Regions from separate parts of the Paenibacillus sp. NMA1017 genome, predicted to be linked through region 1. Evidence: riboswitches for the same ligand, from Rfam matches in the RefSeq annotation. Region 1 holds a riboswitch; each other region holds the start of a gene.
What was found. Region 1 has a riboswitch for cobalamin ahead of AC5ELV_RS04400 (ABC transporter substrate-binding protein). Riboswitches for the same ligand answer to the same signal wherever they lie in the genome.
Positions count from the first base shown of each region.

Region 1 (8,079 bases):
TGTTATTCCGGGGGAGCTCTTTATTCCAAGCGAGTGATGGATGTATTTCGTGAAACGAACCCGATTGCCCTGAATGCGGCGCAAATGATCCATGGGGGATGGATGTTGCTGTTACTGTCTGCAATCACGGAACCGTGGAGTTCTGAGGGATGGCAGTACCTTCCTGCCATGGGGTCTTTACTCTATCTAATTCTGTTTGGTTCGATGATTGCACATACACTGTTCTACTGGCTCATGGAGCGTACAAATCCCCTGTTTCCGACGACGTGGCTGTATATATCACCGCCGATTGCGGTGGGCTTGGGAGCGTTGTTGTATGGAGAGCATGTAAGCTGGTGGATGCTGGCTGGGGTGCTGCTCATTGTGACCGGACTAATCCTTATGAACAATGGAATTATCCGTCTGGTGAACAGGCGTAAGGTACGTTCTGCTGCCTGATATTTTAAAGGGTCAGGTTATTATATGATCTGACAGAAAAGGCCTCCAAACGTCGTATGTTACTGAACATGCGTCGTTTGGAGGCTTTGTTGTTGTACCACTTCATTTAAGTATTATGGGAACAGTCACTTTTTGCTTATTCAACATTGAGTACGAATTTGTCGATGGCGTGCTTAACACCGTCTTCGTTATTGCTGCGAGTGATGTAATCAGCCAGCTTTTTCAAATCAGGAATGGCATTCTCCATCGCTATGCCAAGACCAGCGCATTCAAGCATTTCATGGTCGTTCCAAGAGTCACCGATAGCAATCGTTTCCGACAGTTCACAGCCAAAATGGTTTGCAAGGAAGGTAAGCGCATGGCCTTTAGTGCCTTCATGATGCATAATTTCCAGAAAATGAGGCTTGGATTTTGTAATGTGAACTTCATTGCCAAGCAGTTCGCGAAGTTCAGGAATTAATTCATCCAACACTTCAGGCTCGTCGATAATCAGCAATTTAGGAGCCGGTTGCTCTATAACTTTACTGAATACAGGCTCTACAAAATATTCCGTGTTGTTCAGCTCGGTATAATCTTTAATCTTCTGATTATCTTCACGTGTGTACAATTTGTCATCTATATACGTTTGCAGATGCAGATTGCGTTCTACGCAGAATTCATACAGGCGACGTGCAGCCACGAGTGGAACATAACGCTCATACAGCACGTTTTCGTCCAGCAGGTTTTTAACCAAAGCTCCTTGATACGTAATGATCGGCACGTTCAAACCAGTCTGGCGAGCAATTTTGTGTGCAGAGGCATAAGCTCGTCCAGTAGCGAGGGTAACCACCACACCTTTCGCTACAGCAGCTTCTAATGCCTGTTGTGTCGCTGGTGTGACTTCTTTTTGGTCGTTAATGAGTGTATCATCAATATCAATGGCAATTAATTTATACATATCGATATTCTCTCCTTTATCTCTATCATGGGGCAATGCTAAAATTGTATCTTATAATATTCAAAATGACAATATCGCAATGAAAAGGGGACGGCCCCTATAAGAGCCTGTCCCCTTATAACCACTGAAGTATTGGCTTGAAACGATGGGAAAAAGTAACGGTTAGTCTTCCAAAAATACAAGTCCAGCAAAATCGTCCAACTCAATATTACCAAAATAGTGTTTCAAATCGAGAGAGGATAAGGCTTGACGTACCTCGCCTTCATCATAGCGCTTGCCGCGCAGGATATTTTCAATATCAGCAACGTCACCCACACCGAAGAAATCTCCATAAATTTTAATATCACGGATGTAGCCTTCCTTAAGATCCATGCGGATATCAATAATACCGACCGGAAATTTACGTGTGTGCTTGATATTGCTCTCGGGGGATAGACCGTAGTTCCAATCCCACGATTGGTAGCGTTCTTTGGAAATTTCATGGATTTTGGCCCAATCGGTATCAGTGAGCTTATATTGAGGTACCTGATCCAATTCCGAACCGAATATGAAACGCAACAGTTCCTCGCGAAATTGCTCTATGGTCATCTCACGGTCCATCAGTTCGCTGATGTTAGCTACGCGACTGCGGACGGATTTAGTGCTTTTGGATTTGAATTTTTCGGGATTGGCATGCAGCGATGCAGCCACATTGTCCAGATTCAGGTTAAACATCAATGTACCGTGGCTGAACATACGTCCACGTGTGGCAAATTGGGCGTTTCCTGAAATTTTACGTTCTCCGACCTGCAGATCGTTGCGGCCTGTCATTTCAGCTTCTACTCCCATTTGGCGCAGGGCATCAATCACAGGTTGCGTAAATTTGAGGAAATTATGAAAGGACTCCCCGTTATCCTTGGTAATAAAGCTGAAATTTAAATTACCGAGGTCATGATATACAGCACCGCCGCCGGACAGGCGACGAACGACTTGAATATTGTTATCTCTGACAAACTCGACGTTGATTTCTTCAATGGTATTTTGGTGCTTGCCTATAATAATAGAAGGCTGATTAATGTAAAACAGCAAATAGCTGTCGTCCAGCGGTAGATGCTTGAGCGCGTATTCCTCAATAGCAAGATTAATGGCTGGATCGTGTATCCCCTGGTTGTCGATGAACAGCATGTCCATTCCTCCGTATATAAACTGTGTAATTTATGTGTGTCTCCTTCTATTGTAACCCAAGTGAGCCATGTACAAAAGCTCATTTGCATTGACGGGACGCAAAAAGCAGCCTCATAATGGAGCTAAATGATTGGAAACGGGCGGAAAGGATGAGAGGCAATGATAGAGGTTTACGGTCATGGCGGGGACAGGGAAACAGCTGCGGCGACATTCGGCGGAGCTGCTGCGGATTTTGTAGATTTTAGTGCAAATATTAATCCGCTCGGTCCACCGCCGGAGGTGCTTGAGGCGCTGCAACACTCATTTGACACTGTGATTCGCTATCCAGACCCTGGGCATCGGAATTTTAAAAATATGCTCGCACGGCGACTGCATGTTCCACCGGAGTCGCTAAGTATCGGAAACGGAGCGGCTGAAAGCATGGCGCTCCTCCTATTGGGACTGGCTCCTAAGCGTGTGGGTACAGTGGAGCCGTGTTTTTCGGAATATGCCGAGCTGGCTGGCAAATTCGGAGCTGAGGTCAACCGGGTGTATGGGAAGGCCTCGCTTCAATGGAAGGCGGACGTGGAGGACATCCTTCAGCTCATGGAGCAGGTAGATGTTTTGTTCCTCGGGCAGCCGAATAATCCAAACGGTGTGCAATATGGTGAGCAGGAGCTGTGCGAGCTGGCAGAGGCGGCTGGCACAACGGGTACCGTGCTGGTGGTGGATGAAGCATTCATTGATTTTATCCCGCTGGAACGGCGAATCTCACTGCTGCCTGTGCTGGATCGTTATCCTCATGTGATTTTGATCCGGTCAATGACTAAATTTTATGCCATTCCTGGCTTGCGATTGGGCTATGCGATTGCTCATCCGGACTATATCCGGCGAATGACGGCCAAACAGGTGACCTGGAGTGTGAATGGATTGGCGTTGCTGGCTGGGGAGGCGTGTTTGAGAAGTGGGCAAGCATATGAGCGCCGAACGCAGGAGCTGATTGCTGCGGAGCGCAGCCGCCTGTTGACCGCCTTGGCGGAATGGGGCTGCGGTGTCGTTCCTAGTGAAGCCAATTACGTGCTGGCAAGGGCGCCGGGTACGTGGAGCGCATCGGCTATTCAGCAGGCGCTTGGACAACGCGGAATCCTTATACGTAGCTGTGCTATGTATCCGGGACTGACGACGAGCCATTTTCGGATTGCAGTCAAGGATGCAGAAGCCAATAACAGGCTGCTATCTGTATTGGGTGAAGTGCTGGAGGAGGAGCAGCGGCGTGACAGTTAGCTTGATTATCCTGGCAGCCTATCTATTGGACAGGCTGATCGGTGACCCGAGGTGGTTGCCGCATCCAGTCATCGGTATGGGACATGCCATTTCGGCATTGGAAAAAGTGATTCGCCGCCAGGTCCGCAGTGACCGAGGGCTGAAACGTGCGGGTATACTGTTTCCACTCATTGTGGCGGGAGGCTCCTTTGCGCTCGCCTGGGCGCTGTTGCAATTGCTTGCCTGGATTCATCCGTGGTTATCTGTCGGCGCAGAAATGGTGCTGATTGCGACTACGATTGCTTCCAAAGGACTAAAGGATGCAGGAATGGCAGTCTACCGAGCGTTGCAGGCGGATGACCTGGCTGTGGCACGGCGGGAGCTGGGCATGATAGTCGGGCGGGATACGCAGCAACTTGCTGAGCCGGAGATTGTACGCGGTACGGTTGAAACGGTCGCTGAAAATATCGTGGACGCGATTATTTCCCCGCTTTTTTATGCCTTGATCGGGGGGGCACCTTTGGCGCTGGCTTATCGTGCTGTGAATACGCTCGATTCCATGGTTGGCTACAAAAATGAAAAGTATCTACATTTAGGCTGGGCTTCAGCACGTCTAGATGATGTGGCTAACTACATTCCAGCACGCCTGACAGCGGCAATGCTTGTGGTAGCGGCGTGGATGTACAAACGAGATGCTGCAAGAAGCTGGCGCACAGTCAGGCGAGATGCTCGTCTGCACCCAAGCCCGAACAGTGGCTTCCCGGAATCAGCTGTTGCTGGTGCATTGGGGATTCGTCTTGGAGGATATAATGTATATCATGGCGTGCGCTCCTTTCGTGCATACATGGGCGATTGGATACGACCGCTAGAGTCGAAAGATATACAGCATACAATCCAGCTGATGTTTGCCGTGTCCAGCATGTTTGTAGGATTGTGTTTGTTAGGAGCCGCAGGGTGTTTTGCCTTGGGATGGGTGCGGTGAGGGTGAGGAGTGACACACTGAATAATGATCGAGCAGGAAGTGACATGATCTTGAAACAAGATATAGCAGCAAAAAGGACGGTAGAATACGTACAAAGTCCGAACTTACAGGAGGATAAGGTGCCGTATGATGCTAAAGAAGATCTGCATTGGGACATGGAACTCGTGTTAGTTCGTCACGGCACAACCTTATGGAACAAGGAACGTCGATATCTGGGACACTCCGACTTAGGTTTGCTACCAGGAGCAGAACAGGAATTAAAGCCTTTGCAGGAAAAATTGCAGGGGCAGTCCTTTGCTCGAATCTATTGCAGCGATTTAATGCGATGTCGCCAGACCTTGCAGATCATTGTGCCAGAATCAGAATTGACGTCTGGAGATCCCCTATCTACTATGTCTCCTATGATGGAACCATGTCTGCGAGAGCTTCATTTTGGCGAGTGGGATGGAAAAACGTATGACATGCTCAAGGAAGTGTCGTTGTATCGGGCTTGGATTGATGAGCCGCAACGGATCACCCCACCTGGAGGAGAGTCTTGGACAGATTTTGTAAATCGTCTGCGCAAATTTCTTGACTCTCTGTATGAATGGCGTGTTGCTATGGAAGTTCAACCTATGGATTTGACTGCTGCGCCACCCTCTGTTCTGGTCGTTACACATGGTGGCGTAATTCGTCAGTTGGCTTGCATGCTGATACCGGGCCATGATTTTTGGAGTCTGAATCCGAAGCCGGGAGATGCATTTAGGATTCAATTGAGGCTGGCAGGACCGCACAATTACATAGCAGAAATGCTTCCTCATTAGGTTAGACACCAGCGGATAAAGAGGCTGTTTGGGTTGTAAGCCGCCTCTTTTTAACCTATAATCATCAAGTAAAAGAACGGCTTGACTACCACTACATCAAATATCCAGCAGACGAGGTCAGCGCAGCGTGATGAAACTAAGGTTTCCTTGCCTACGCTGTTAAAAGGGAAGTCGGTGTAAGTCCGGCGCGGTCCCGCCACTGTAAATGGAAACATGCCGGTTAGTCCTGCTTTATGTGCTACTAAGCATATGAAGGAATTTCAGGACATGCATCTTACCATAAGTCAGGATACCTGCCCGTCCGCCTGTCACCATAATCCTTCGAGGAAAGGATGACGTGCTCGCAGTGACTGTCCGTGCGGAAAGAAGCTGCCGCCTGCGCACGATCTGCGCTAACGTGACCCCTGTGTCCTGATATGAGGATACGGGGTTTTTTGATAGGAAAAGAAGGCTGGATTTAGAAGATATCTGTTGATGTTCAAGTAACGCTCTTAACGATTTTTTATGAAGGGGTGCAAATCATGGCAGGAAAAAAAATAAAGGTTTGGACAACAGGTCTACTGGTTCTGATTTTGGCAGTTGTGCTGAGTGCATGTGGCGCTAATGGAAAAAATGCTGAAAATAAAGATAATCAGACTTCTGCACAGCAGCCAGGACAGACCGTAACCACACAAGAGCCTCCGGGCAAAACAGTTTACCCACTCACAGTTAAGGATGCAACAGGACAGGAATTTACATTCAAAAAAGCGCCGGATAAAATCGTTTCCGTCTCCCCGGCAGAAACCGAGGCGCTGTTCGCCATTGGGTTGGATAAGGAAATAGTTGGCGTCTCCGACTACTCTGATTACCCGGAAGCAGCTACGAAAAAGCCTAAAGTGGGCGGTATTATGAAACCGAACGAAGAGGCGATCATTGCTGCTAACCCGGAAGTCGTTTTTGCAGGGATATCACTTAGTGAACAGGCTACGACCAAGCTGCGCGATATGGGAATTATGATTTTTAAAACGGAACCGAAGACAGTTGAAGATGTCATAGCTAACATCGAATTGTATGGGAAAATCACCGATCATCAGAAAGAAGCGAGAGCGGTGACTGACAAGATGAGGGCAGATGTAGCGGAAGTGAAAGAAGGAGTTAAAAATATCGGTAAAGGGCAGAAGCTGCGGGTATACGTCGAGTTTTCACCAGGCTGGACAGTTGGTAAAGGCGAGTTTATGGACGAGCTGATTACGTTGGCGGGCGGCGAAAATGTAGGTGCCACGCAGAAGGGGTGGTACCAAATTAGTGAAGAAAATATTATTGCTGCGAACCCTGACGTGATTTTGTACAGCAAAAGTGTCAAGGACGACAAAACGGGTCAAACGCTCGGCGAAATCATTAAAGCTCGCAGTGGGTGGGATCAAATATCGGCTGTTCGCCACAACCGGGTATTTGCCGTGGATGATAATTTGATCAGTCGTCCGGGTCCACGCGTAACGGAAGGTCTCAAGGAAGTGGCCAAGGGCGTGTATCCTGAAATTTTCAAATGAACCGTAAACTGATCGGCTTTGGAGGGACAGGTCTTGTCCTGCTGTTGCTGACGCTGCTGCTCTGTCTTGGCATCGGCTCGGCCAAGCTTCCGGTCAGCCAGATCACGGGCATTCTGGTTAACCACCTTCCGTGGTTAGGCGATACGTTTAAACCGGATTGGAATACATCCTCAGAGCAGATTATTTTGAAGGTCAGATTGCCACGAGTGTTACTGGGAATGTTGGTAGGAGCAGCGCTGGCGCTGGCGGGGGCCGGATTTCAGGGTGTGCTGCGTAATCCTTTGGCTGATCCGTATACACTGGGGGTATCCTCGGGGGCTTCGGTAGGAGCGGCAGTTCTGATCTATTGGGGCCTTCAATTTTCATTTGTTGGCATATGGACGCTGCCGCTAGTGGCATTTACGACCGGAATGCTCACGCTGTGGATGGTGCTGACGTTGGCACGGGAAGGTGGGAAAATTCCGACACAAAGTCTCATTTTGTCGGGAGTGGTGATGCAATCCTTTCTGGGAGCGGTTGTTTCCTTTCTGACAGCCATGTCGAAGGAGACGGTCAATGAAATATTGTACTGGACGATGGGAAGCCTTAGTCTGCGCGGTTGGTCATATACCGGAATCCTTTTACCTTATGTGGTCATAGGACTGGTATTTCTATGGAATCGGGCACGTGTGCTGAATATTTTGGCTTTGGGTGAACGTCAGGCGGCTCACATGGGAGTTCATGTAGATGCCACGAAGCTATCTGTTCTGATTATTTCCACGCTGCTGACAGCAGCCGCTGTCTCGGTATGTGGAGTGATTGGCTTTGTGGGACTCGTTGTACCGCATATCATTCGTCTGATGACAGGTCCTGATTATCGGATGATTGTTCCATTATCTGCGCTCGGTGGAGCTATTTTTATGGCTTGGGCAGACACGGCAGCTCGCACGTTGTTAGCCCCTACGGAAATTCCTCTGGGCGTAATGACGGCCTTTGTTGGGGCAC
Region 1 is NZ_JBZXYR010000001.1:937,087-945,165, reverse strand. Features, by position in the region: gene AC5ELV_RS04430 (DMT family transporter) at 1-438, shown strand, start outside; gene AC5ELV_RS04425 (Cof-type HAD-IIB family hydrolase) at 575-1,375, opposite strand; gene lplA (lipoate--protein ligase) at 1,538-2,539, opposite strand; gene cobD (threonine-phosphate decarboxylase CobD) at 2,699-3,802, shown strand; gene cbiB (adenosylcobinamide-phosphate synthase CbiB) at 3,792-4,763, shown strand; gene AC5ELV_RS04405 (histidine phosphatase family protein) at 4,808-5,566, shown strand; cobalamin riboswitch at 5,689-5,881, shown strand; gene AC5ELV_RS04400 (ABC transporter substrate-binding protein) at 6,088-7,095, shown strand; gene AC5ELV_RS04395 (FecCD family ABC transporter permease) at 7,092-8,079, shown strand, end outside.

Region 2 (8,079 bases), on a different contig from region 1:
TTCCGGCCCCGGACCGCAAGCCACGAAATGCCCGTGTTCCCAAGGGACTGCCTGAGCCCTCGTGGCTGGAACAGCCGTTGCGAACCAGTCTGGACGATAATTTGACCGCACTGCGTGATATTTTTAAGGATTGTTCTGATGTCGTCTATCGAGAGCTCATGATTTCCCCTGAACGCAAAGGGTTGTTGGCTTATTTTGAAGGCACGGTAAAATCCGAGGATTTGCAGGATCATATCCTTCGGCCTTTCATCTTGGGCATGATGCTCAAGGACCCTGAAGTGAACGGCAAATTGGAGCCGCTGGATGAAACGCGTATCTCCATGTCCCAGACCAAAACGATGGATCAATGGAAGATGGTATCGGCAGCGATACTGGACGGCAATGCCGCCTTGTTCGTAGAGGGCACGCCGCGTGCGTACATTTTCAGCGCCAAGGGAGGTGTCCGCCGTGGAGTGGAGGAACCGCAGACCGAAGCGGTTATTCGCGGGCCGCGTGAGGGCTTCACAGAGACACTTCGCGTTAATACGGCACTTCTGCGATTCAAGTTGAAGACGTCGATGCTCAAAATGCAAAGTATGACCATCGGGAAGGAAACCCAAACCAGTGTCGTGATTACCTATGTCGAAGGAATCATAGATCCAAAACTGGTGGAGGATGTTAAAAAAAGGCTCAGTGATATCAAAATTGATGGTGTGCTGGAGACCGGATATATTGAGGAACTGATTGAGGATCATCCATTTTCACCGTTTCCGCAAATGCAATACACGGAACGGCCTGATACCGTCACTGCACAGTTACTGGAAGGACGTTTTGCTATTTTTGTGGACGGAACGCCCTTTGCTTTGATTGGGCCCGTGACGATGTGGCAGATGATGCAAGCGAGCGAAGACTATTATGAGCGTTTTTTCATCAGCAATATGGTGAGAGGGATTCGGTTTCTTTTTCTCGTAATGGCTCTCTTTCTGCCAGCATTATATGTAGCGGTTACGACCTATCATCATGATATGCTGCCGACGACGCTCATATTGAGCATTGCAGCGGCTCGTGAATCCATCCCTTTTCCCGCACTGGTGGAAGCGTTGATGATGGAGATTTCTTTTGAAGCATTACGGGAAGCAGGGATTCGCCTCCCCAAAACCGTCGGTCAGGCCGTCAGTATCCTCGGTGCGCTCGTTATTGGACAGGCCGCAGTACAGGCAGGAATCGTATCGGCGCCAATAGTCATTGTGGTGTCGCTCACAGGTATTGCTTCGTTTACCATTCCACGTTTTAACTTTGCTATTACAGTTCGTCTGCTGCGGTTTCCGATCATGCTGATGGCGGGGATGTTTGGACTGTTTGGGATCATTATTGCCACAACGCTGGTCGCCACACATTTAACCAAGCTAACGTCGTTTGGCGTGCCTTACATGAGTGGATACAGCCCATACAACCATACGGATCAAAAGGATATCATTGTTCGTGCACCTTGGTGGAAAATGATTAAACGTCCTTCATGGATCAGAAAAGACAACAACAAACGGGAAAAAGAAAAGATGAATGGGACGCCGACAACCGAGGAGGGATGGTGATGAAGCCCCAAGGCTCTGATACAGGGAAAATACGTAAAACGGCTGTGCTTAGTTGTCTGCTGCTCTGTTCTGTTCTTTTGGGGGGATGCTGGGATCGCCGTGAGGTGAACGATGTGGCCTTTGTGATGGGCACCGGGATGGATAAGGAAGGGGATCAATATCGGGTTACGATGCAAATTGCGCTCCCTGGGCAGCTCGGGGCTTCGGGAAACACAGGAGGCGGGGGAGGCACAAGCGGGACGAAGTCCTATTATCTGGAGTCCAAGACAGGCCCAAGCTTTCGGGGAGCAAGCGCCGAGGAACAGCGAGGGGTTTCACGAACGCTGAATTTCTCCCATCGCCGGGTGCTGTTGTTCGGCGAGGCACTGGCGCGGGAAGGGATCGGCAATATGATGGATGTATTGGCGCGCGTTCCACAGAACCGTTTATCATCTCTCGTTGTCATAACGAAGGGATCGGCGCTGGAAGTACTGCAGGCGGATGCTCCGATTGAGCAGTATCCGGCAGAAATGGTTCGCGAGCTCAACTATTCCTATATGGAGAACCCTCGTTCAATTAAGCTGCTGTTGAATACGATCCTGCTGGATGGTATTGATCCGGCTGTGCCGGTCATGTCATTGGTGAAGAATGGTCCAGCCAGTCTGAAGGACAAGAAGACGAATATTCAGGTCGACGGGCTGGCTGTATTTCGCAAAGACAGGGTGACCGGCATAATAGATAATCATTTAAGCCGGTTTTTGCTACTGGGTATGAATCAGGCCAAGAATACGGAAATTTTTGTACTTCCACCCAAAGGAAAAGGTTATATTTCCGTAGATCTCATCGAAAATAAGGTCAATATCGAACCCAATATTCGGGGGGATGAGATTCGGATGACCATTCATATAAACTGCAACGGAAATGCAAAAGAGAATGAGACGACTTTCGATATTTCCAAAGAGGCAAACTTGAAGTGGCTGGAACAGCAGGTTGCCGAGCAGATCAAGAAGGAACTGGGAGAGGCTGTTCGTGTTATTCAGCAAAAGTATCATTCGGATGTGCTTGGTCTGGGCCGGGTTATCATTACAAGTCGCCCAGATGAATGGAAGCGGATTAAACCCCAATGGGATCATTTGTATCCCAAGGCAGAGGTCACCATAGATCCGGTCGTACACATCGAAAATATTGGTGCAATCACCAAGCCATTTGGGGTCAAAAAGGAGAATATTCAGAATGAATAAGGTATTTCTACTGCCATTGGTGCTGTCTATTCTCTTCATGTATCTGATTGACCGCAAAAGTCTCAACGCTGCACCTGCCGTCAACCGATGGATCTCACGTGTATTGTACGTAATTAGTATTGGTATCTGGATCTACGGAACATCGACAAGAAGTTCCGTTTATGTGGCTACATGGCTGACCCGTTTTATTGACATGTGGCTCCCCCCTACGTTGTAACGTGTAATGGATGCCTGTGGGCCAAAAGGAGATGTACCTTTATGAAACAGTTCACAACCAGACAAATCGTGTTGCTTGGTGTATTGCTGCAGGCCAGTATTACCCTTGTACATGCTCCGGCCCAGGCAGCAGATTACGCAAACCAGCATGCTTATTGGACTTGTATGGTTGCCGCCATTGTGCTATGCCTACCGATTTATGTGGTGCTTAGAATTAGGAGGCGTTTTCCAGATCAGGATATGCTTCAGGCCATAGTAAGCTCTCATCCCGTACTAGGACGCATGCTGCTCTCGGTGTACCTTATAATTTTCCTGATTATATTTGCAAGGGATTTGAGAATTATTACGGACCTGGTACAGGTTACGCTGTTGCCATTGACCCCAATTGTCGTGATTTCTCTGATTATATTGTTAACTTTAGTATTTATGGCTAAAGGTGGAATTAGCACTATCGTGAATATGACGGAAGTTTTTGTTCCGCTGATGATCCTGACGCTCTTAACCATGCCGCTTATTTTCGGACGTAATATGGATTTTGCGGTACTGAGACCGTTCTTGCATCCAGATGTAGGTGGAGTGGTCAAAGGGAGCTGGCGCATGCTTGGTTATATGGCAGACATTATGATGTTGCCCTTTGTGATTTTTGGGAAAAATTATAGTCCACGGAGCGCGTGGCTTGGGCATCTGACAGGAACCGTTTTTTTGGTTCTAATTGTGTTACTGGCAGAGCTGGTTATCGGTGTTCCCATTTTGTCACGACTGTTTTATCCTTCGTATGAACTGGCGCGTCAGTTGCAAGTGACCGATTTTCTGGATCGGTTCGATTTATTTGTGGGCGCTCTTACCGTGCCGACCCTGCTTACGAAAATGGGGTTTGATCTGTATGTCATCAGTTTGACTGTCAAGCGTATGTTTGCTCCAGCCTGGGGGAATTTGATTGTTTGGCCAGTAGGTTTGTTGGGCTATGTCTGTTCCTTTATGCTGTTCTCTAACATTGTACAAATATATGAATTCAGCCGGGAGTGGACCGTGGTTATGGTCATGTTCTTTGTCTTCATGCCATTTGTGTTATGGTTGCTACTCCGACCCAAACGTAAAGAAGAAGGCGGCGGTGATAGGCCATCCGGCGAAAAGCAGGATAACAGACAGAAAGACCAGTTGGGAGGCAGAACAGGACACGCCCACTTATAAGATTACTGTATTCATCGGAAAAGTAATTCTTATTTGTCTTTTACCCCTCTGATTGTATACTTGGTAGAAAGAAATACGACTTCTACAAGGGAGGCAACAGAATGGCACAACGCATGGCAGGCAAGAGAGTCGCTCTTGCAGGTCCCCGTAAAGCAGACGAAATGGCGCTGCTAGTTGTGAAGATGGGGGGGGAGCCAGTACAGCGCCCGGCCCAGGGCACCGTTTTTTTGGATGATATCGAGCTGCGCAACGCTGTTGTATCATGGGTGAAGCACCCTCCGGACTGGTACATCTTCACGACAGGTATGGGGCTGGATGCTCTGTTCGATATGGCAGAGGATATGGGTGTGGCCGAGCAGATTATGGAGTTGCTGCAATCTTCCAACATTGCAGCGCGGGGCTACAAGACGGTCAATGGACTCAAAAAGCGTGGCTTTACGCCAGCAGTACGAGACGAGGACGGAAGTTTGATCGGATTGACAGGAGCTTTCGCCCCATACGATCTGAAGGGGAAAGAAGTACTGTTGCAACTGCATGGCGATCCAGCCCCACGGTTGGTAAAATGGCTGGACGAGCAGGGGGCAGTGACCCGCCAGGTACTTCCTTATAAACATATCCCACCTGAGGAAGCAAAATTGCAGGCGTTACTGGAGGATATCATCCATCGTAATGTTGATGCCGTTACGTTCACGAGTGGTCCGCAAATTCGATTTTTAGCCCAATATGCCAGAGAGCAAAATCGAATCGAGGATTTACTGGAAGCTTTTCGTGAGGATGTGATTGCTGTATCCGTAGGGAAGGTGACTGCACAGTCCATTGTGGAAGAAGGGATTGATCGAGTCGTGTTTCCAACCGAAGAGCGCATGGGCGCGATGATGGTGGAGCTGGGCAAATATTTTGAACATAACGATTCGGTGCATGGCTGTGGTCTGAAGATCGTGAATGGTCATTGAAATGAGATCAAAATTATAAATGCAGTATGCGAAAAATGAACTTATATTTCGGGATACAGAGTAAAATAAAGATAAGGGCCTACGAGGTCTTTATCTTTTTTTGTTGGACATGCATCGACAAAGATTTTTGTTATAGCGAAAATGTTTATCTAATATAATGAATAAGTTTCGATGCATGATACTTGAGCATTTTGCATAAATCCCAAGAGCGTTTTCAAATAAGCAATATATAGATCGAAGCGCTTTAGTTCGTCTATATATTGTACTTATGAGCGTTGGGAATCGAATTATGCTAAATGCTGACTTAGGACAGGAGCTGAGACGTTAATGAATTCTATTTGCGTATTTGCCGGGTCCAGACCTGGACATTCATCGGTATATGTTGAGGCTGCAGGCAAGCTGGGGGAAGCCATGGCTCGCCATCATATTCGTCTGATCTATGGTGGCTCTAGCAGGGGGCTGATGGGAGAGGTGGCGGATGGAATGCTGGCGGGTGACGGTCAGGTCACTGGCATTATGCCTACCCTGTTATTTGATGCAGAGATCATTCATCGGGGAGTTACCGAATTTATTGAGGTAGCAAGCATGCATGAGCGTAAAGCGGCAATGAGCGAGATGGCCGATGCGTTTATCGCCCTTCCGGGTGGCTTGGGAACCTTCGAGGAGCTGTTCGAGGTATTGTGCTGGGCGCAAATTGGCATTCATCGCAAGCCCATTGGGCTGCTGAATGTGAATGGATATTTTGACCCGTTAGTAGAAATGGTGCGTCATAGCGTGCAAGAAGGGTTTACCGGGGCTGAGCACCCAGCATTATTAAGTATCTCTGCGGACCCGGACGAATTGCTACATATGTTAAAAAATAAAGCAGAGAACTTGAAATAAAGCGTTTTTCGTGCTTGCACAACTGATTGAGGCAAGGTTATGATAAGACCCATAATCAAATAGCGGACAGACAAGGTGCCTTTGCGGTCAAGCAAAGGGTAACAGGGAATCGGGTGCAAATCCCGAGCGGTCCCGCCACTGTAAGGAAGAGGATTTTTTTAAATGGTCACTCGTGAAAAACGGGGAAGACGAAAGAATCCGTTGATGCCAAGCCAGGAGACCTACCTTGATCTGTATGCACCGTTAACCTTCGCGGAGAGGATGGGTGTACGAAATCAGGAAATCAGGCACACGTTGCTTTTTCCATGTTGGCTAGAGGTTTGCGTGGATATGAACGTGCAGCAGCGTTTGAAGCGTAAACAGACAGATGGAAAACAACGGCAGGCTGGAGGAAGACAAATCGTGTCTTCTTACGCTGTTTGTTCGTCTGATGAGAGATACGTACATAGAAACCCCATCCGGGCAGGATGGGGTTTTTTTGAGTTACAGGATGTCCATAAATCATTGAAATAGATAGCATAGCTGCCCTGAAAAGGATGAATAGGAGGAGCACAATGAGCCCATTAGGAAAATTGCTGGTGATTGGATTTGGACCAGGAGATATGGAACATATCACAAAACGGGCGCTGGATGCGCTGGCCGAAAGTGAGGTCATTATCGGCTACAACACCTACGTTGATTTGATCCGTCCGTTGTTGAACGGACAGGAGATTGTACGCACAGGGATGACAGAGGAAGTGAGCCGTGCGCAGGAGGCGGTTCGCCAAGCAGAGATGGGCAAGAAGGTAGCTGTCATTTCCAGTGGAGATGCAGGAGTCTATGGTATGGCAGGGCTGGTGTACGAAGTGCTGATGCAAAAAGGCTGGCGACGCGAGGACGGGGTTAAGGTAGAAGTTGTACCGGGGATCTCGGCTATTCAGTCCTGTGCTTCACTGTTGGGGGCGCCAGTTATGCATGATGCGTGCACGATCAGTCTGAGTGATCATCTGACCCCGTGGGAAACGATCGTAAAGCGTGTAGAAGCTGCGGCTTCGGCCGATTTTGTGATTGCATTATACAACCCGCGCAGTGGTCGGCGTACCCGCCAGATTGTGGAGACGCAGTCCATTTTGCTGCGTTACCGCGATCCGCAAACTCCGGTTGGGCTAGTGAAGAGCGCTTATCGTGAACGTCAGCAAGTTATTGTAACGACGCTGGAAGATATGCTGAACCATGACATTGGGATGCTGACGACCGTAATCATCGGTAACTCCTCGACGACGGTGTATGACGGTTTGATCGTGACTCCGCGCGGATATCAACGCAAATACACGTTGGATGCGACCGAGCAGGCGCTCAAGCCACATCAGCGTCTCCGCACGGAAGCGGAGCCGTGGTCGCTGGGCGCGCAAAAGGGTACAACGCAGGCAGGAGCAGCCCCGACTACGCCCGCTGGACCCTCCGCGAGCGGCGCTGCGGTTGCCACGCAGGCACGCCCGCAAGCGATGGCTGCCGTGCAGGCAACGACTGCTGTGCAAACCGGCACGGCCCCGGCATCGCTGGCGGCAGAGGCACTAAGCCGCCTCGCTGTCGGTGGCAAGCTGCCGGGCGAAGCCAACGCTCGCTGGAGCGGGCAAGCGCCTACCGCGGAGAGCACCGCCGGAACGTCAGCGGTGACCGGAGCGGGGGCCACGGCCGGGATGGCGACAGGCGGCTTTGGCAAGCCTGCGCTGTTTGAGGTGGGCGTTTCCCCGGGTGTGGGAAACAAGAAGTTCACCGCTCGCCAGATGGCGCTGCTCGCCGAGGTAGCGGGTGATGACGGCGAGCTGGAATACACGCCGGATCATCAGATCGTGCTGCGCGTGCCGTGTGCAGACCCCGAGGAACTGGTCGGACGGCTGCGGGATGAACGATTCATTGTCATGCCGATTGGCGATGTGTTTAAGGTGAAGGCGTGCGACTTCTGCAATATGGAGAAGGATGACGCTGTGCCTGTGGCTGAGCATTTACAGGTTGTGCTTGGCGGATTACAGGCACCCAAGGAAACAAGCATTGCTTTGAACGGAT
Region 2 is NZ_JBZXYR010000003.1:440,027-448,105, forward strand. Features, by position in the region: gene AC5ELV_RS10745 (spore germination protein) at 1-1,571, shown strand, start outside; gene AC5ELV_RS10750 (Ger(x)C family spore germination protein) at 1,571-2,791, shown strand; gene AC5ELV_RS10755 (hypothetical protein) at 2,784-3,008, shown strand; gene AC5ELV_RS10760 (GerAB/ArcD/ProY family transporter) at 3,050-4,198, shown strand; gene AC5ELV_RS10765 (uroporphyrinogen-III synthase) at 4,300-5,151, shown strand; gene AC5ELV_RS10770 (LOG family protein) at 5,479-6,033, shown strand; cobalamin riboswitch at 6,091-6,276, shown strand; gene cobJ (precorrin-3B C(17)-methyltransferase) at 6,588-8,079, shown strand, end outside.
Region 2: linked by a shared signal. The riboswitch ahead of cobJ (precorrin-3B C(17)-methyltransferase) and the one ahead of AC5ELV_RS04400 (ABC transporter substrate-binding protein) in region 1 are both predicted to bind cobalamin.

Region 3 (8,079 bases), on a different contig from region 1:
ATGGAAGGAGGAAGCGCTAATGAAAAATACCGGAATGACAAGGCCTCTGGATCAATTGGGGCGAATTGTACTCCCTAAGGAAATGCGCACCACGATGGATATCAATATCGGTGATTCGCTTGAATTCTTCGTAGATGAAGAAGGATTTGTATTAAGAAAATACACAGGTGTCTCCTGCAAATTTTGTGGCGCGGTGGATCATCTAACTTATTTTCGGGACAGCTTTATTTGCGCAGAGTGCATCCAGGGATTAAAGACCGATGAAAATGTGCATGCCACAAGCACCGATGCTATCCAGGCTCAAGAACATTCCAAGCCGACCCGAACCAACACAACCTGGCAACCCAAGCAATCTAGAGTGCAACAAGGTGAAATGGTAAAAAAGCTACGCAAGCTGATTCAGGAACACCCGAACCTGCCACAAAAAGTGTATGCCGAAATGCTAGATATTTCTCAAGGCCGGGTGTCCCAGTTGAAAAAGCTACTTTAAATCTTCTCAAAACAATATCCCAAGATCATACACAATGTACTGACGACCCTATTCATTTTTTTGTCACAACTTCGATTGCCAGGTATAGAGTAAGGCGCATATCTGCGGATGTGTCCCTTACTCTATACCTGGCTTTTTCGTGTCGGCCACTCCTATCAATGTGACAATAGTCACATACTCTCAATGTATACGTATATACAATATATAGATCGAAACAATTGGTTAACACAAGATATCATCAATATGTTGTTTTTGTGAAAAATATATATATTTTACTATATGGAGGGTTTTACGATGAAGGTGCTGGAGGAACATCAATTATACGACATCGGCGAGCGGGTCATTGGGGCACAAGATCTGGACATGCTGCGGGAGAATGCAAATTTGAATGGAGAATCGTTCAGCGGCAAAATGAGCAAGCTTGGGTCCGAGTATGCCAAATGGTATGCGCGCCTGCGGGTACTTCCGCCTGAACTGACGAACGCGATTGACCACGGATATGTATATGTTCACGATTTGGACCAATATGCACTCGGAACTACGAATTGTATCTTTATCCCTTTTGGCCGGTTACTGCAAGACGGCTTCAATACAGGCAATGGCTCTGTGCGCACACCGCAAACGATTATGTCTGCTATGGCACTAGTTGCCATCATATTCCAGTCTCAGCAAAATAGCCAATTCGGAGGTGTCTCCGCCAATAAAATAGATTGGGACCTTGCCCCATACGTTGCCCGGTCCTTCCGCAAGCATCTGCGCAAGGGACTTCGGCTGTTCGAGGAAGAGATAGAGTCCAGTCTGACTGACGATGAACTACATATGGCCAATCCCCATTTGCAAGAAGTCTGCCCTCGTTCATACGCATTCGCTCGCGAAGAGACGGAGACGGAAACCCGGCAGGCTGCTGAATCGCTCATTCATAACCTGAACACCATGAGCAGTCGCGCGGGTGGACAAATTCCATTCACTTCACTGAATTACGGGATGTGCACGTCTGCTGAGGGACGGCTTGTTACTCAATCGCTGCTGGAGGCCACGATTCGCGGCTTGGGTAGCGGGGAAACTCCTATTTTTCCACAGCATATTTTCCAATGCAAAGAGGGAATCAATCAGGCAGAAGGCGACGTCAATTATGATTTGTTCTTACGGGCGGTAGAATGCTCTAGCAGACGGATGTATCCCAATTTTGTGAATGTGGATGCCACCTTTAACCTGCCTTTTTACCGTGCTGATGACCCGGATACCATTATAGCGACAATGGGTTGCCGTACCCGCACCATTTCTGACCGTTTCGGTAGAAATCGGCAGAGTGGCAAGGGAAATCTCTCCTTCAATACCATTAATCTGGTGCGGCTTGGCATTGAGTATGGTATTTGCACAGGCAAACGCCTGGCACCTGACCGTGATCGCTTTGATGCGAGACTGGAAGAAGTTATGCGCATTGCGGTGGATGGCCTAATCCATCGCTATCAAATCCAGACCAGCCAGCCTGCCAAAGCCTCGGACTTTATGATGCGCGAAGGGGTATGGGAAGGTGGAGAACAACTGGCACCAGATGATAAGGTGGGAAGCGTACTAAAACACGGTACGCTTTCGATCGGATTCATCGGACTGGCTGAGTGCATGAAGGCACTATACGGAAAACACCACGGGGAGGATGATTTCGTATACCGCGAGGCACAGCGAATCATCACTTCTATGCGCGTGTATTGCGATCGAATGAGTGAATATCACAATTTGAATATTACATTGTTCGCTACGCCTGCCGAAGGTCTGTCGGGCAAGTTCACCTTGCTGGATCAACGTGATTTCGGGATTATTCCTGAGGTAAATGATCGAGAATATTACACGAATTCTTTTCATATTCCCGTGTATTACACGCTCCCGGCTGCTCGTAAAATCAGCTTGGAAGCTCCGTTCCATAACCTATGCAACGCTGGTGCGATTTCATACATCGAACTGGACGGCAATGCGCGGAATAACCCGGATGCGTTTCTTAAAATTGTTCAGTACGCGCTGCATCAGAACATCGGCTACTTCTCCATCAACCATCCGGTGGATCGTTGTACGGAATGTGGTTATGAAGGGATTATCGGGACAAGCTGCCCCCAATGTGGCACAGATGAGGAGCACACACACTTTCAGCGCTTACGTCGGGTAACCGGATATCTGACAGGAGATTATACCGTTCGCTTTAATGCTGCAAAACAGGCAGAGGTTCGAGACCGGGTGAAACATAAGTGAATTTGTGTGGCTACATTCCGGAATCTCTGAACGAAGGATACGGCCTGCGCACCGTCGTGTTCATTAGCGGTTGCCGTCACGCCTGTCCCGGATGCTTTAATCCAGCGTCGTGGAGCTTCCGTGCAGGTGAGCCATTCACCCCCCAACGACAACAGGAAGTCATTCGTGACATCATGGATAATCCGTTGTTGGATGGACTGACTCTCTGCGGGGGAGACCCGTTTTTCTCAGCAGCAGAATGCTCGCAATTTGTGCGTGACTTCCGCGAGGCCTGTCCCGACCGAACCGTGTGGGCTTACACTGGCTTTGTCTATGAAGATCTACTCACAGATCAGGAGCGACAGGAGCTAGCGCTTTTGTGCGATGTGATTGTAGATGGTCGTTTTGTAGAACAGCAAAAGGACCTGACCCTTCCCTTCCGGGGCAGTCGCAACCAGCGTCTGGTAGATGTAAAAGCCAGCATTCAGGCAGGCTATACCGTTTCATTGACATAAGGCGATGCTTACCCAGCAAGCAAGATGCTATATCTAATCTAAGACAAGTCCCCATCTCGGGTGAGGCTTGTCTTTTTTGCATATAGCTAACAGATTCCATTGGAGTTTCTATTGCGCATCCTGTAAGTTTCACTTATGATGGTGAACAAGTATACGAGTGCATAATTATTCGTCATACCTTAACCGCATAGCTTGGAGATAGGTGTCTGTTCTATTCAGATCAGGCTTAAAAGGGAAGCCGGTGCAAATCCGGCACGGTCCCGCCACTGTAAACGGGGAACTTTCAGCTGTTCATATATCCACTGGTCCACAGACCGGGAAGGAATGCTGAGAGTCATGATCCGTAAGTCAGGAGACCTGCCTATTTTAACAACATCGCAAGTACCTACGGAAGATAGGGAGGTGTTAAGAGCAGTCGCCGTATTTTTGATTTTTAATCACGGAGGCATTCTTTCCCCTACTTATTTTTAACTTTGGGGGGAAGAATGCCTTTTTTGGTACGTAAAAATAAAACAGCTACCCGCTAGGAGGAAAAGTACATGTCCGTTATTGAATGGCCTGAATTGTCCGGCTTAATTAGCAGTAATCTGGGATATCCGCGTATCGGCGAAAACCGGGAATGGAAGAAAGCACTGGAACGCTTTTGGAACGGCAGCATTAACGAAAGCGAACTGCAAACGGAGATGAAAAGATTACGATTGGAGCATCTGAGCAAGCAGCGTGACAAGGGGATTGATCGCATTCCTGTCGGAGACTTCACCTATTACGATCACATGCTGGATACATCTGTGATGTTTGGTCTTGTACCCGAACGGTTCAACCATCGTCCCGCGGGTCCGGTTCCTCTGTCCGTGTATTTCGGGATTGCTCGTGGACAGAAGGGAGCAACCGCCAGTGAAATGACCAAATGGATGAATACCAATTATCACTACATCGTTCCTGAATTGGCAAACGCAGTCCCGGTGTATACTGAAAATAAACCTTTACAGGCTTATCGTGAAGCAAAACAAGAACTAGGCATTGATGGGAAACCGGTCCTCATCGGCCCCTATTCATTCGTAACCCTTTCCAAAGGCTATGATCGTAAGGATTTGGCCACCATCGTACGAAGCTTCCTGCCACTGTACACCCGTATTCTGTCTGAACTAGCGGCAGAAGGCGTTCAGTGGGTTCAAATCGATGAACCTGTCCTGACCACCTCATTCCCGGCAGAGGATTTGGACATTATTCAGGAAGTCTATGAAGCTTTGACTCAAGCTGCGCCCACTTTAAATATAATGCTGCAAACCTACTTTGGCAGCCTGGACCATTATGAGCGTCTGTCCGCACTTCCGGTACAGGGATTGGGTCTTGATTTTGTGTATGATGATGGCGAAAATCTTCAGCATATATTGCAGCATGGCTTCCCTAAAGGAAAAACGCTGGGCGCTGGGGTCATTGACGGGCGCAATATATGGCGCAGCGACCTGAACGCTGTGGCTGCCCTACTGGGTCAGTTAGCAGAACAAGCCCCTGCCGAGCAGCTTATCGTGCAGCCATCATGCAGTCTGCTGCATGTGCCAGTCAGTCTGGAAGCAGAGCACAAGCTGGATCGAGAACTGGTGCAAGCGCTGGCCTTTGCTGATGAAAAGCTCGAGGAAATCGCCGTCCTAACGGCTGCACTTGGCAAACACGATCCATCCGCACTCACCAAGCTTGGACAAAGTGCAGATGCAGTAGCCCGCTTTAACAGTTCAGCGGCACGCGTACAGACAGCGGCCGATCTAGCCGACCTGTTGGCCAAAGAGCCTCTGTCACGCAGCGTCCCTTTCGCCGAGCGTCGTGAGATTCAGCAAAATAAGCTGAAATTGCCTCCTCTGCCTACAACGACCATTGGTAGCTTCCCGCAAACCGCCGAGATCCGCAAGGCCCGCCTGCACTATCGCAAAGGAGAATGGTCTGCCGAGCAATATCGAACGTTCATCCAACAGCAAATTAAGGAATGGATTGATATCCAAGAGGACATTGGCATTGATGTGCTTGTACATGGGGAATTTGAGAGGACCGACATGGTTGAATTTTTTGGCGAAAAGCTGAACGGCTTTGCTTTTACGCAAAACGGATGGGTGCAGTCCTACGGCTCCCGCTGTGTCAAACCGCCGATTATATACGGAGACGTTTCCTTCGATCAGCCCATGACTGTGGAAGAAACGGCATTCGCCCAATCGTTAACTTCCAAGCCTGTTAAGGGAATGCTTACAGGCCCGGTGACCATTTTGAACTGGTCCTTCGAACGTAATGATATTCCACGCAGTCAGGTTGCTTTACAGTTGGCTCTGGCATTACGGGCAGAGGTAGAGGCACTGGAACAAGCGGGCATAGGCATGATTCAAGTCGATGAGCCTGCAATTCGTGAAGGGCTTCCGCTGAAAAAAGAGCAACAACAAGCGTATCTGGACTGGGCGGTTCAAGCCTTCCTTGTGACCACAGCCACCGTCGAGCCTGCGACCCAAATCCATACGCACATGTGCTATTCCGAATTTCAGCATATGATCCAGTCCATCTCCGATATGGATGCCGACGTTATATCTATTGAAACTTCGCGAAGCCACGGAGAACTGATTGTCAGCTTTGAAGATCAGGTATACGACAAAGGCATCGGTCTGGGCGTGTACGATATCCACAGTCCACGCATCCCCGATGTATCTGAAATGCTAAGCATGATCCAGCGTGCCTTGCGCGTACTGCCTTCAGATTTGTTCTGGGTTAATCCGGATTGTGGTCTGAAAACCCGTACCAAGGAGGAATCTGTCGCCGCCTTGCGACAAATGGTACAAGCGGCTCAAGCAGCCCGGGCTGCATTGGCTGTATCCAACTAATTTTTTATCGTTTCGAATCACGCCTTCATTTTCACCATATTCTGTTCCCCTTTCCGGCCCTTTCTGCTAAAAACCGGGAAGGGGATTTATTCTAGGTCATATAATGTATAAGCGCCTTGAATATGTTCCATTTTCATCTGCTTCATATGTACACCTAAGCCATGTTCTCGATCCCAGGAACAACTAAAATTCAAATACAGTTCATCCTTTGCCGATGAGTCGGAAATCAGTATAGACATAAGCTGTATTTGATTCAACAATTGTTCCGGCCGCTCCACATAAGGCGCATATTCATCCGGGTCCTCTCCCCATGTACTGTAAGCATTCCGGTACTTTTCTACTATGCCAGCATAATGATGGTGTATGGACTCCAACATTTGAGGATGGATAACTGACGAGTATTCCATATACGTCTCCCATGTCTTTTTTTGCAGCTCTGTAGGTTCTTCTATAGTCTGTGCCTGTTCTTCGGAGTCGGCTCCCACGATAAATTCGACTTCTACTTCCGAGGGTTGCCCGCAAAAATTAAGATGCACTACGCCACGCAGAACAATCTCCTCAGATACATCCCAAGTCTCATCATCCTGTTCCAGTTCCATATACCAATGTTTCCAGTCCATTCTTTACCCACCTCTTCATAAAAAGTAATCTCAACCCTATTGAATACTTTACAATCTATCATTTTAATGAATGAAATTAAAGTAGCATCCTATTTGTGCTTCCAGCCATATTTCGAGGAATTTCCAAATAAAAATACTTTTTTCTACAACATTCGCTATTCAATAAAGCCTTCAAAAAAGAAAATACGCCCATTTTGGAACAAATATTTTATTATAAAAATTTAGTACCTTGCATTAATCAGTACATGATGTTAAATTATACCTGACTACTGTTCTATAATTAGTACCCGTGACAAATTATGCACAAACACACGTTTCTTCCCCTTATTCCGAACGACACCTATGAATTATTGATAACATCCAGGAAGGGAGCACCGCTCGTGAATGTGAACATCCAATTCAAAAAAGGGGTACTGGAACTGTGCGTTCTAGTTCTAATTGGACGCAGAGACCGTTATGGCTACGAGTTGGCTCAAGCCGTCTCCCGTCATATTGAAGTAGCTGAGGGAGCCCTCTATCCACTGCTTCGCCGTCTGGTATCAGAAGGATACTGCACAACGTATTTACAGGAATCGACCGAGGGACCTCCCCGCAAATATTATCGGCTGACCGATACCGGCAGTCATTATACAAGAATACTTACGCGGGAATGGAATGATTTTGTCCATAATGTCGCAAGCCTACTGGAGGAAGGAAATTCCGATGAATAGAAAACAATTTCTTACAGAGGTAGAGCAACGTCTTTCTCCTCTCTCTGCAGAGGTACGCAATGAGCTGCTTAGTGATTTGAGCCAGCATTTTGACTACGGGTTGGTCAATGGCAAAAGCGAAAGTGAGATTGCCCATGAGCTGGGTAACCCGGAGGATATTGCCCGAGAAGCGTTGGATGATCCCAATGCAGCCTGGAACGCTTCTCCTCCGCTTCGTCAGGGAAGCTTCGCACGCAATCTTTTTACTTTCTTAGGGCTGCTGTTTCTCAATTTGCTAATCTCCATCCCGATTATGGCTACCCTTTGGGCAGTATGGGCTTCATTGGCCTTGGTATCAATCAGCTTCATTGCAGCCCCCCTTCTCGCCGTTACTGATTATGCGCTAAACAGCACCTTTTACCCGGCCAAATTCTTTTTCTCTATCACGTTGACGGGTATAGGTCTATTGCTGCTGCCTGGAGTACGTTATCTCCTACTCCTTATGGTCAAGAGCACAGTACGATACTGGAAATGGAATCAGACTACCATGAGGGGAGCTTACTAACAACATGAATAAAAAGTGGTTTATTGCAGCAGGTCTGTGCATTGTCATCGGTGCAGCCGGAATGGTGGCCTACGGTGCCCCATGGAGTCAACAAGTCATGAAGGAAACAACTGCGATTA
Region 3 is NZ_JBZXYR010000003.1:413,349-421,427, reverse strand. Features, by position in the region: gene AC5ELV_RS10655 (AbrB/MazE/SpoVT family DNA-binding domain-containing protein) at 20-490, shown strand; gene AC5ELV_RS10650 (anaerobic ribonucleoside triphosphate reductase) at 785-2,734, shown strand; gene nrdG (anaerobic ribonucleoside-triphosphate reductase activating protein) at 2,731-3,228, shown strand; cobalamin riboswitch at 3,412-3,607, shown strand; gene metE (5-methyltetrahydropteroyltriglutamate--homocysteine S-methyltransferase) at 3,768-6,086, shown strand; gene AC5ELV_RS10635 (DUF6985 domain-containing protein) at 6,173-6,706, opposite strand; gene AC5ELV_RS10630 (PadR family transcriptional regulator) at 7,087-7,416, shown strand; gene AC5ELV_RS10625 (DUF1700 domain-containing protein) at 7,409-7,960, shown strand; gene AC5ELV_RS10620 (DUF4097 family beta strand repeat-containing protein) at 7,965-8,079, shown strand, end outside.
Region 3: linked by a shared signal. The riboswitch ahead of metE (5-methyltetrahydropteroyltriglutamate--homocysteine S-methyltransferase) and the one ahead of AC5ELV_RS04400 (ABC transporter substrate-binding protein) in region 1 are both predicted to bind cobalamin.

Region 4 (8,079 bases), on a different contig from region 1:
CTTTCGTGTAACCCTGTCTAGGTATGATATAAAGTCCTTTGAACGCAATAGATCGTTCGGACGCCACAGCTCCAGTCCAAAGTAACTGAGTAGACTCGCGAGAGTCCCGCTACTTTCCGCTATAAAAAGAAGCCGTGTTGGTTGCAACGGCCTCTCTTTTTATTTCAATTTATTTGATATGATTAGTGCTTTTCTACTCTGAAAGCAATTCCCACAGGTTTGTCTACTCTCACATAACCTATGAAAGGATCACCTATGAATGGAGCTGGCCAATACATTCCTAATCTATGTTTTTCATATCGTGGAAAAGCACTAATGACCCATCTTTCTCCTTTAGGAACATTGATTGAATATTCATCATCTAGGCCAATATCAGCTTCTATACCAAAACCCAATGTGCCTTCTATAGCTTTAACACCACCTGTTATTGCTCCTTCCGCTTTCACTTTAATATTAGTTTTCACTGTAATTTTTGCAGCAGCAGGCCCAGTATATGTACTTACACGAATTGCATTGTTTGTATCAACCCAATAACCTAGATTTTCATGGGTTTTAACAATAGGAGTCACCCCAATGGATTGGGTACTAATTCTATCATTATTACCTTTTTCTTGATTTAAATTGTCGTAATTGACATAATAGTAATAAACATCATCGTTAACACTACTAGGATCGATATATTTGTAGACTTGTCCTTCCTTGGCCTTTATTTCATCTGTCGGTTCCCATTTTCCGGTTTCTGATTGTATCGTCGATGACAATGGATTCGGCGCATCATTTGCAGAAGCAATGGCTCCATATGGTAATAATATTGCTGTCAATGCTGCAATCATTGCTGTTTTAGTCATGACTTTGAATGGTTTCATAGTATTAAAATTCTCCTCTTCGAAAAATATTATTGGGGGCTAAGAAATGAGTAAATTTGAAAAAAATCTGTTTAAGTATTTGTCTTACGGTTTTTTGGTAGGAATATATTATTCCTTTATTCAAGGACCAACGACGACAACTTCTTCGCTTAACGGCTCATTGCAACTTTACACAGTGTCCGCATCTACTTTTATTTTCAGAACATTATCAACCTCATTTCTATTAAGTCTCCTCTCTGGAGTCGTGTATACAATTGTTTTTTTATCCATAAGAAGGAATAAATAAATATTACCTGTAAATTTTATGTTTGTAAATAATTTTCTTTAATGGATAAAATTTAAAATAAGATAGAAGAGAGCCGTATTGATCGCAACCGTCCTTTTATTAACTGACGATTCAATAGCAAGTGCCTCCCCGTTTGGTTGTTCGTACAAAACTCTTTAGCTCCGCAACTTTTCGAGCGTAAAAGCAAGCCGTCGCTTCGTCCTGGTTTACAGTACGACGCTGTGAACAACCTGCAAGATCCCTCGCTTCACTCACTTACTAGCTAAAAAATGACTTGACTTCTAGGCACCTAAACGGCACGCTGACATGGCTTGTAAAGGAAATGGTCAGTTAACAAATTAAGCCCCCGGTTAATCACCGGGAGCTTTTCAAACTCATTCTCTAAATCACTAAGGAATGTTTTACGGGTAAATTCTCTAATAGTTAAATTTGTCTCAAAGGCTGTCTGAGAAGAATCAACAATATATTTCTTTTGTTTGGTAGCTGCTCCCAATGCTGTTACCCTTATAATAGAAATTCCACAAGGTTTGCTCACTAATTTGCCGATCAACTCTTTGGTTTTGTCGCTTTTCAAATTTTTTTCTTCCTCAATTTTTTGGAGAAGGAATAACCAACTGCTTTTTCAGACCTTTGGAATAATGTATCTTTTTTAATAGCTTGTACAAATTGATCTGCAATCTCGCTGCTAAATCTTCGTTTATGCTTCTCTTTTAGATTCATTAAGTAGTCTGGTACAGTTTTCGGACATCATGAGGGAGACGGAATGCCCGTCATTTCGTGCACGCAATGAATAGCCATCACCTTTATTTCTCGCCGTATCGTTCAAATTTAAAATATTGTGCAGCATTTATTGACAAGCTTGTGACAACAAAATAAGATAATCGTAAATCCTAATGATAAGAAATAAAGGAAGAAAACAGGTGTGAGCCGGATGACTCTATGTACGGGGTTTTGTTGAGACCCTGTAGATGGTTGTTGAGCGTGTTCACTTAAAAGGGAAGTTCGGTAGATTCCGACACGGGCCCGCCACTGTATACAGGCATCAGCAGAATACTGCTGGAGCTTTCAGAACAGCCACTGGAACTGTGAAGAACCGGGAAGGCCTGAAAGATCGCCTGGAGTCAGGAGACCTGCCTGTTTTGACATCACTGTCAGACCCACGGGATGCTGGGGAGGTGGTTAGGCGTGCTGCATACGGAATGTCTGAAACCGATCTGATCCTTTCTATATTATTAGAGTTGGCTTTGAGGTGAGTTTTGACATTTTATAATGAAAGCATTTCTGACTGCTGATCATGTGGTCTGGAATGCTTTTTTTGGCGTTTTGCGTTAGGTTTATATGTTTTTACAAGATAGAGGGGGACTCATGAAATGATAAGTAATCGTAGTAGGCGTTCATGGTTCGTATGTGCAGGGGTGATGCTGTTGCTGGCAGTTATGGCTCTTTCGGGATGTGCCAGCAATAAGACGTCGGATAGCTCCGACAAGGGTGAGAACGCGTCAGCACAACAAACAGCGACAGATAAAAAGCTGGTAATGGCGTATACGTGGAAACCGTCAGGCGTTGACCCGCACGGAGATAATAGCTGGGATGTGATGCGTTCCGGTGCAGGTGAGACACTGGTACGTTTGAATGAAAAGCTGGAGCCTGTGGCTTGGCTGGCAAAGGAGTGGAAGCAGGATAGTCCTACAGTTTGGACGTTCAGCTTGCAGGATAAAGTCACTTTTCATGATGGAAAGAGTATGGATGCAGCAAGTGTAAAAGCGTCTTTGCTACGCTCTATCGAGAAAAGCCATCTGGCGAAGGATTTACTGAATGTGAAGTCCATTGATGTAAGCGGCCCGCTGGCCTTGAAGATCACGACAAACCAGCCGAATGCGGCGTTGGTGTCCAATCTAGCTGATCCATCTACGATTGTACTGGATGTGGCATCGATGAAAGATGAGCAGAGTTACCCAGCGATGACAGGCGCTTTTAAAATTAAAGCATTCAACAAGGACCAATCGTTGGTCGTAGAGCGTTATGACGGATACTGGGGCGAGAAGGCACGACTGGCTGAAGCGACGATGAAGTTCATTACGGATGGGAATTCGCGCCTGATGGCGCTGCAATCCGGCGAGGTGGACGTAGCGACAGATATTCCGGTTGATAACGCAGAGGTACTGAAAAAGAACGACAAGCTACAAGTACTGTCGGCTCCGTCCTTGCGCACTCATATGATCGTGTACAATATGGAATCGCCAGTATTCAAGGATGCGGCGAACCGTAAGGTGGTGGACAGCCTGATTCCACGCACATCGATTGTGAGCGCCGTCATGAGGGGCTTTGGTACGGAAGCAAGCAGTCCGTTCCCGAGCATTCTTCCCTTCGGTAAAGTTGAGCGTAAAGCGCTGGACGGAACGGCGGAGCAGTTGTTAACGAAGGATGGCTGGCAGAAGGACGCCCAAGGGACATGGACTAAGCAAGGCAAGCCGTTTGAGGTTACGCTGCTGACTTTCCCTCAGCGTCCGGAGCTCTCCGTTATGGCTGAGGTCATCCAAAGCCAATTGCTGAAAGAGGGAATCCAGGTCAAAATTCGCAAGGTGGAAAATATCGACGAGGCGTTGACCAAAAACGATTGGGATTTTGCTATGTACAGTATGCTTACTGCTCATACAGGAGAGCCGCAGTATTTTATGGACATGTTTTATTCTTCGAAAAGTGAAGCCAATGTAAGCCGTTATAGTTCCAAACCGCTGGAGAGTATTCTGAACAGCTTGAAGTTGGCGAAGGATACAGCGCAGCGTAATGCCGTGACACTACAAGCGCTGGATATCATCAATACGGATTTGCCACAGTCGTTCATTGTGCATCCTGACAATGTGTTTGGCGTGAAAAAAGGGGTGGAGGGTTTTACACCGCATCCGATTGAGTATTATTACATTACGGCGCAATCCGATATTGCGGAATAACGAGCGGCGTATCCTATGATTCGTTTTATACTGGAACGTGTGGCGCAGCTGCTCATCATTGTATTTGTTGTATCCACGCTGACTTTTGTACTGATGCGGCTCGCTCCTGGTGACCCTGCTACCATTTTGCTCACCGCGCATAATGTCCCTGCCTCTGAGGAGGCGTTGACGACGCTACGGCAGGAACTGGGCTTAAACGAGCCGCTTCATATTCAATATGTGAACTGGCTGCGTGATGTGTTCACGGGGCATTGGGGCACCTCGTATGTATCCAAGGAGTCGGTGCTAGCCGAACTGTGGAACAGACTGCCTGCTACTGTGGAGCTAGCTGCTGCGGGCTTTGCTGTCATGACGGTGATCACGCTGGGGATGGGGCTGGCTGCCTCGCTAAAAGTTAGCGGTCCACTGGATCGTCTGGGCAGGCTGTTCGCCCTGCTGGGATCGTCGATCCCCTCATTTTGGCTTGGCTTTCTGTTAATCTATCTATTCTCCGTTCGCTTGGGCTGGCTCCCATCCATGGGAAGGGAGGACTGGACACATCTAGTGCTCCCAGCGCTGACTCTTGGCGCAGGTTTGGGAGCTGTGCAAGCCCGTGTACTGCGCGCTCAAATGCTGGAGCTGGGCGACCGGAATTTTGTGAAAGCAGCGAAGGCTCGAGGCTTTTCCCGTATGCATATCCTGTTTTTTGAGATATTTAAGCATGCGGTTCTGCCTATGATTACACTGCTAGGTACCAATCTATCATTTATGCTGGCAGGTAATGTCATCGTAGAGACCATTTTTTCATGGCCGGGGTTGGGCAAGTATTTTATAGATGCGATTACACAGCGAGATTATCCGGTGATTCAGGGGTATGTTATTTTCGCCGTATTTTTAATTGTAGGAGTTCAGTGTTTGGTGGATGTGGTCCAGACGGCGATAGACCCGAGGCTGCGTTTGCGTTAAGGGGGAAGCTGAAAATGAAAAAGATACGGCTTTCCTTTCAAGGGAGCCTGCTGGCAGGAGGCGTACTGTTTGGCCTGATCGTACTGCTTGGGTTATTGGCTCCATGGGTCGCTCCTCATGATCCTCTTCAAGTGGATCTTTTGAACCGTCTGGCACCACCCAGTCGGAAATATCCTTTCGGTACGGATCATCTGGGCCGGGATGTGCTGTCACGGCTAATTTACGGAATTCGGACGAGCGTGCTAATCGCATGTGCGATTACTGTAGCTACGCTGTGCTTCAGTCTGCCTATAGGGTTGCTCATTGGTTATGTGCGCGGACGTGTAGATCAGGTGATCATGCGGGGAATCGACGGCGTACTGGCTTTTCCTGATATTATTTTAACGGTGGCGATTGTGGGCATTTTGGGCCCGGGTTTTGTTAACATGACCCTGGCGATTATTGCGGTACGGTGGGCGGGCTATGTCCGGTATATCCGTAGTCTGGTTCAAAAAGCTTGTCAGGAGGACTACGTTCGGTATGCCCGTTTATCCGGCAATTCACACGTACGTATACTGAGCCGTTACGTATTGCCACAAGCGTTGCCGCAGTTGTTGGTTTATGCGGTATGGGATATCGGACGCGTGGTGCTGATGATCGCTGGGCTGTCCTTTCTTGGACTGGGTGTACAGCCGCCCAAGCCAGAGTGGGGCGTGATGCTGCATGATGCAACCTCGTATTTTCAGGTGGCACCGCATGTCATGATCTACCCGGGTTTGGCGATTATGCTATTCGTACTTGCCTGCCAGCTTTTGGGCGACCGTTTTTCGGAAAAGGGGGCGGCCAAATAGTGGAGGATCAAACAGCCCTTGGGTGCAAGGATACGATAGAACAAGTGTCAGGGCGAAAACCGTTGTTACACGTGGAACATTTGGAAATCTGCCGCACAGGCGTAGGAGTAAGCGAAAGCGGAAGCAAACCGCTGCTGCGTGATGTGAGCTTTTCCATATATTCAGGGGAGATTGTGGCCCTGACCGGACCAAGCGGATGCGGCAAGAGCCTGACCGCACACGCAATCGCAGGCATGCTGGAGCCAGGTATTAGTGTTACGCAAGGGCATATCTACTATAACGGGGAAGACATTCTCCCGTTCCAGGAACGGCGCTGGCAAAGGCTGCGCCGAGAGGATATTGCCCTGCTCATTCAACAATCGCTGAGCGGGTTGAATCCGATCCGGACGGTCCGCGCCCAGCTGATGGACACGCTTAGACTGCACGGGCGGCGTCGGATGCCGCACGACCAAATGGAGCCGGAGCACGCTGATGCTGTCGCATCCCACACTGCACCGCAGCAAGTCCACCCGCTGGGCGTGCTGCCACGGATGCGGCAGATGCTGAGCCGTGCCACGGAGATAGTCAGAGGAGGCGCTAATCCAGTGCGGGAGGCCTATTTGCGTTCTCTGCTCCGCAAGGTTGGGTTTGCAGATCCTGAGCATATTTTGTCGTCATATCCTTTTGAACTAAGCGGAGGCATGTGTCAAAGGGTGCTGCTGGCTGCAATGTTAAGCTCCGGTCCGAGCCTTTTTATTGCCGACGAGCCTACTACGGCGTTGGATGTGATCAACCGCGACAAGGTTTTGGCATTGCTGCAACAGTTGAGAGAAGACTTTGATCTCACCATATTGTTGATTTCACATGATCGCCAGGGTATGAGCCGTATAGCAGATCGAGTGTTGGAGATGAGCCCGGGAGGAAGGATGCACCAGTGATGCTGGAATTGAAGAATGTGACCAAAGCATACCCTGTCCGCAAACGGAGAAAAGGTTGGTTCAGCACGCAAGATAGCGAACAGGCCGTGAAGAAGGTGAATCTGGAGCTACGACAGGGCGAATGTCTCGGACTGGTTGGAGAAAGTGGAAGTGGCAAAAGCACGCTGGCACAATGTATTCTAGGGCTGGAGTCGTTGACCTCGGGGGAGATTTGGCTGGATCATCAGCCCATTCACACCGGAAGGATGAAGGATATCCATCTGTACAAACGAATCCAACTGGTTGCACAGGATTCGTCTTCCTCGCTCCATCCTCGCATGACCATACGAGATATTTTGGAGGAGCCAATCCACAATTATTTTCCTGGACGAAAAGCGCAAGCACTGGATATTTGCCAGTCTTTACTGGAATCGGTGGGGCTGGACACGGAATGTCTGGAAAAATACCCAGCGCAGCTGAGTGGCGGGCAAAAGCAGCGGGTATGTATTGCCAGAGCGTTGGCAGTGGAGCCGGATATTATTTTGTTCGATGAATCGATCGCCAATCTGGATACGACAACGCAGTTTTCCGTGCTGGGCATGCTTAAGAGAATGCAGCAGGAACGTCAGTTGTCCTACCTATTCATCACTCACGATCTCCAATCTACTCGTCAGTTTTGTGACCGCGTTGCCGTCATGGTTCAGGGGGAGATCGTGGAAATATTTAAGGAATGGGATGAAGACTTGTTACAGCATGAGTACACGCGTACTCTGTTTCAAACGTTGGCGAATTAAGCCATAAACTTAACAAATTTAAAAGAAATAAGAGGGTTGCTTGTCGAATAGTGTTGACAAAATAGAACGTGATACCTATTCTAAATATGATTATGATAATCATTATCACATATATAGAAAAGGGGAAATACATTGATGTCCGTTCGACACCGCAAGACTGCCACCCTTATGTTGGTGGCGCTCCTCTTATTATCCGTTGTTTTGGGCTGCGCAAAGCAGGAGAACACACCTGCTTCCACCTCTACTGACGGAGCTGCCAATGAAAAGTCGATCACGCTATCGTGGCCGCGTGACATTGGCACGATGAATCCTCATGTATACAATCCTTCCCAACTTTTTGCACAATCCATGGTTTATGAGCCGTTAGTCAGCTACAAGCAAGGAGGCAAGCTGGAGCCTGCTTTGGCTGAATCCTGGACTATTTCCAAGGACGGAAAAATATATACGTTTAAGCTGCGCAAAGGTGTGAAATTTTCGGATGGAACGCTATTTAATGCGGCCATTGTCAAAA
Region 4 is NZ_JBZXYR010000003.1:191,033-199,111, forward strand. Features, by position in the region: gene AC5ELV_RS09630 (hypothetical protein) at 183-866, opposite strand; gene AC5ELV_RS09635 (hypothetical protein) at 1,442-1,726, opposite strand; cobalamin riboswitch at 2,105-2,304, shown strand; gene AC5ELV_RS09640 (ABC transporter substrate-binding protein) at 2,523-4,103, shown strand; gene nikB (nickel ABC transporter permease) at 4,119-5,048, shown strand; gene nikC (nickel transporter permease) at 5,063-5,878, shown strand; gene AC5ELV_RS09655 (ATP-binding cassette domain-containing protein) at 5,878-6,795, shown strand; gene AC5ELV_RS09660 (ABC transporter ATP-binding protein) at 6,792-7,568, shown strand; gene nikA (nickel ABC transporter substrate-binding protein) at 7,704-8,079, shown strand, end outside.
Region 4: linked by a shared signal. The riboswitch ahead of AC5ELV_RS09640 (ABC transporter substrate-binding protein) and the one ahead of AC5ELV_RS04400 (ABC transporter substrate-binding protein) in region 1 are both predicted to bind cobalamin.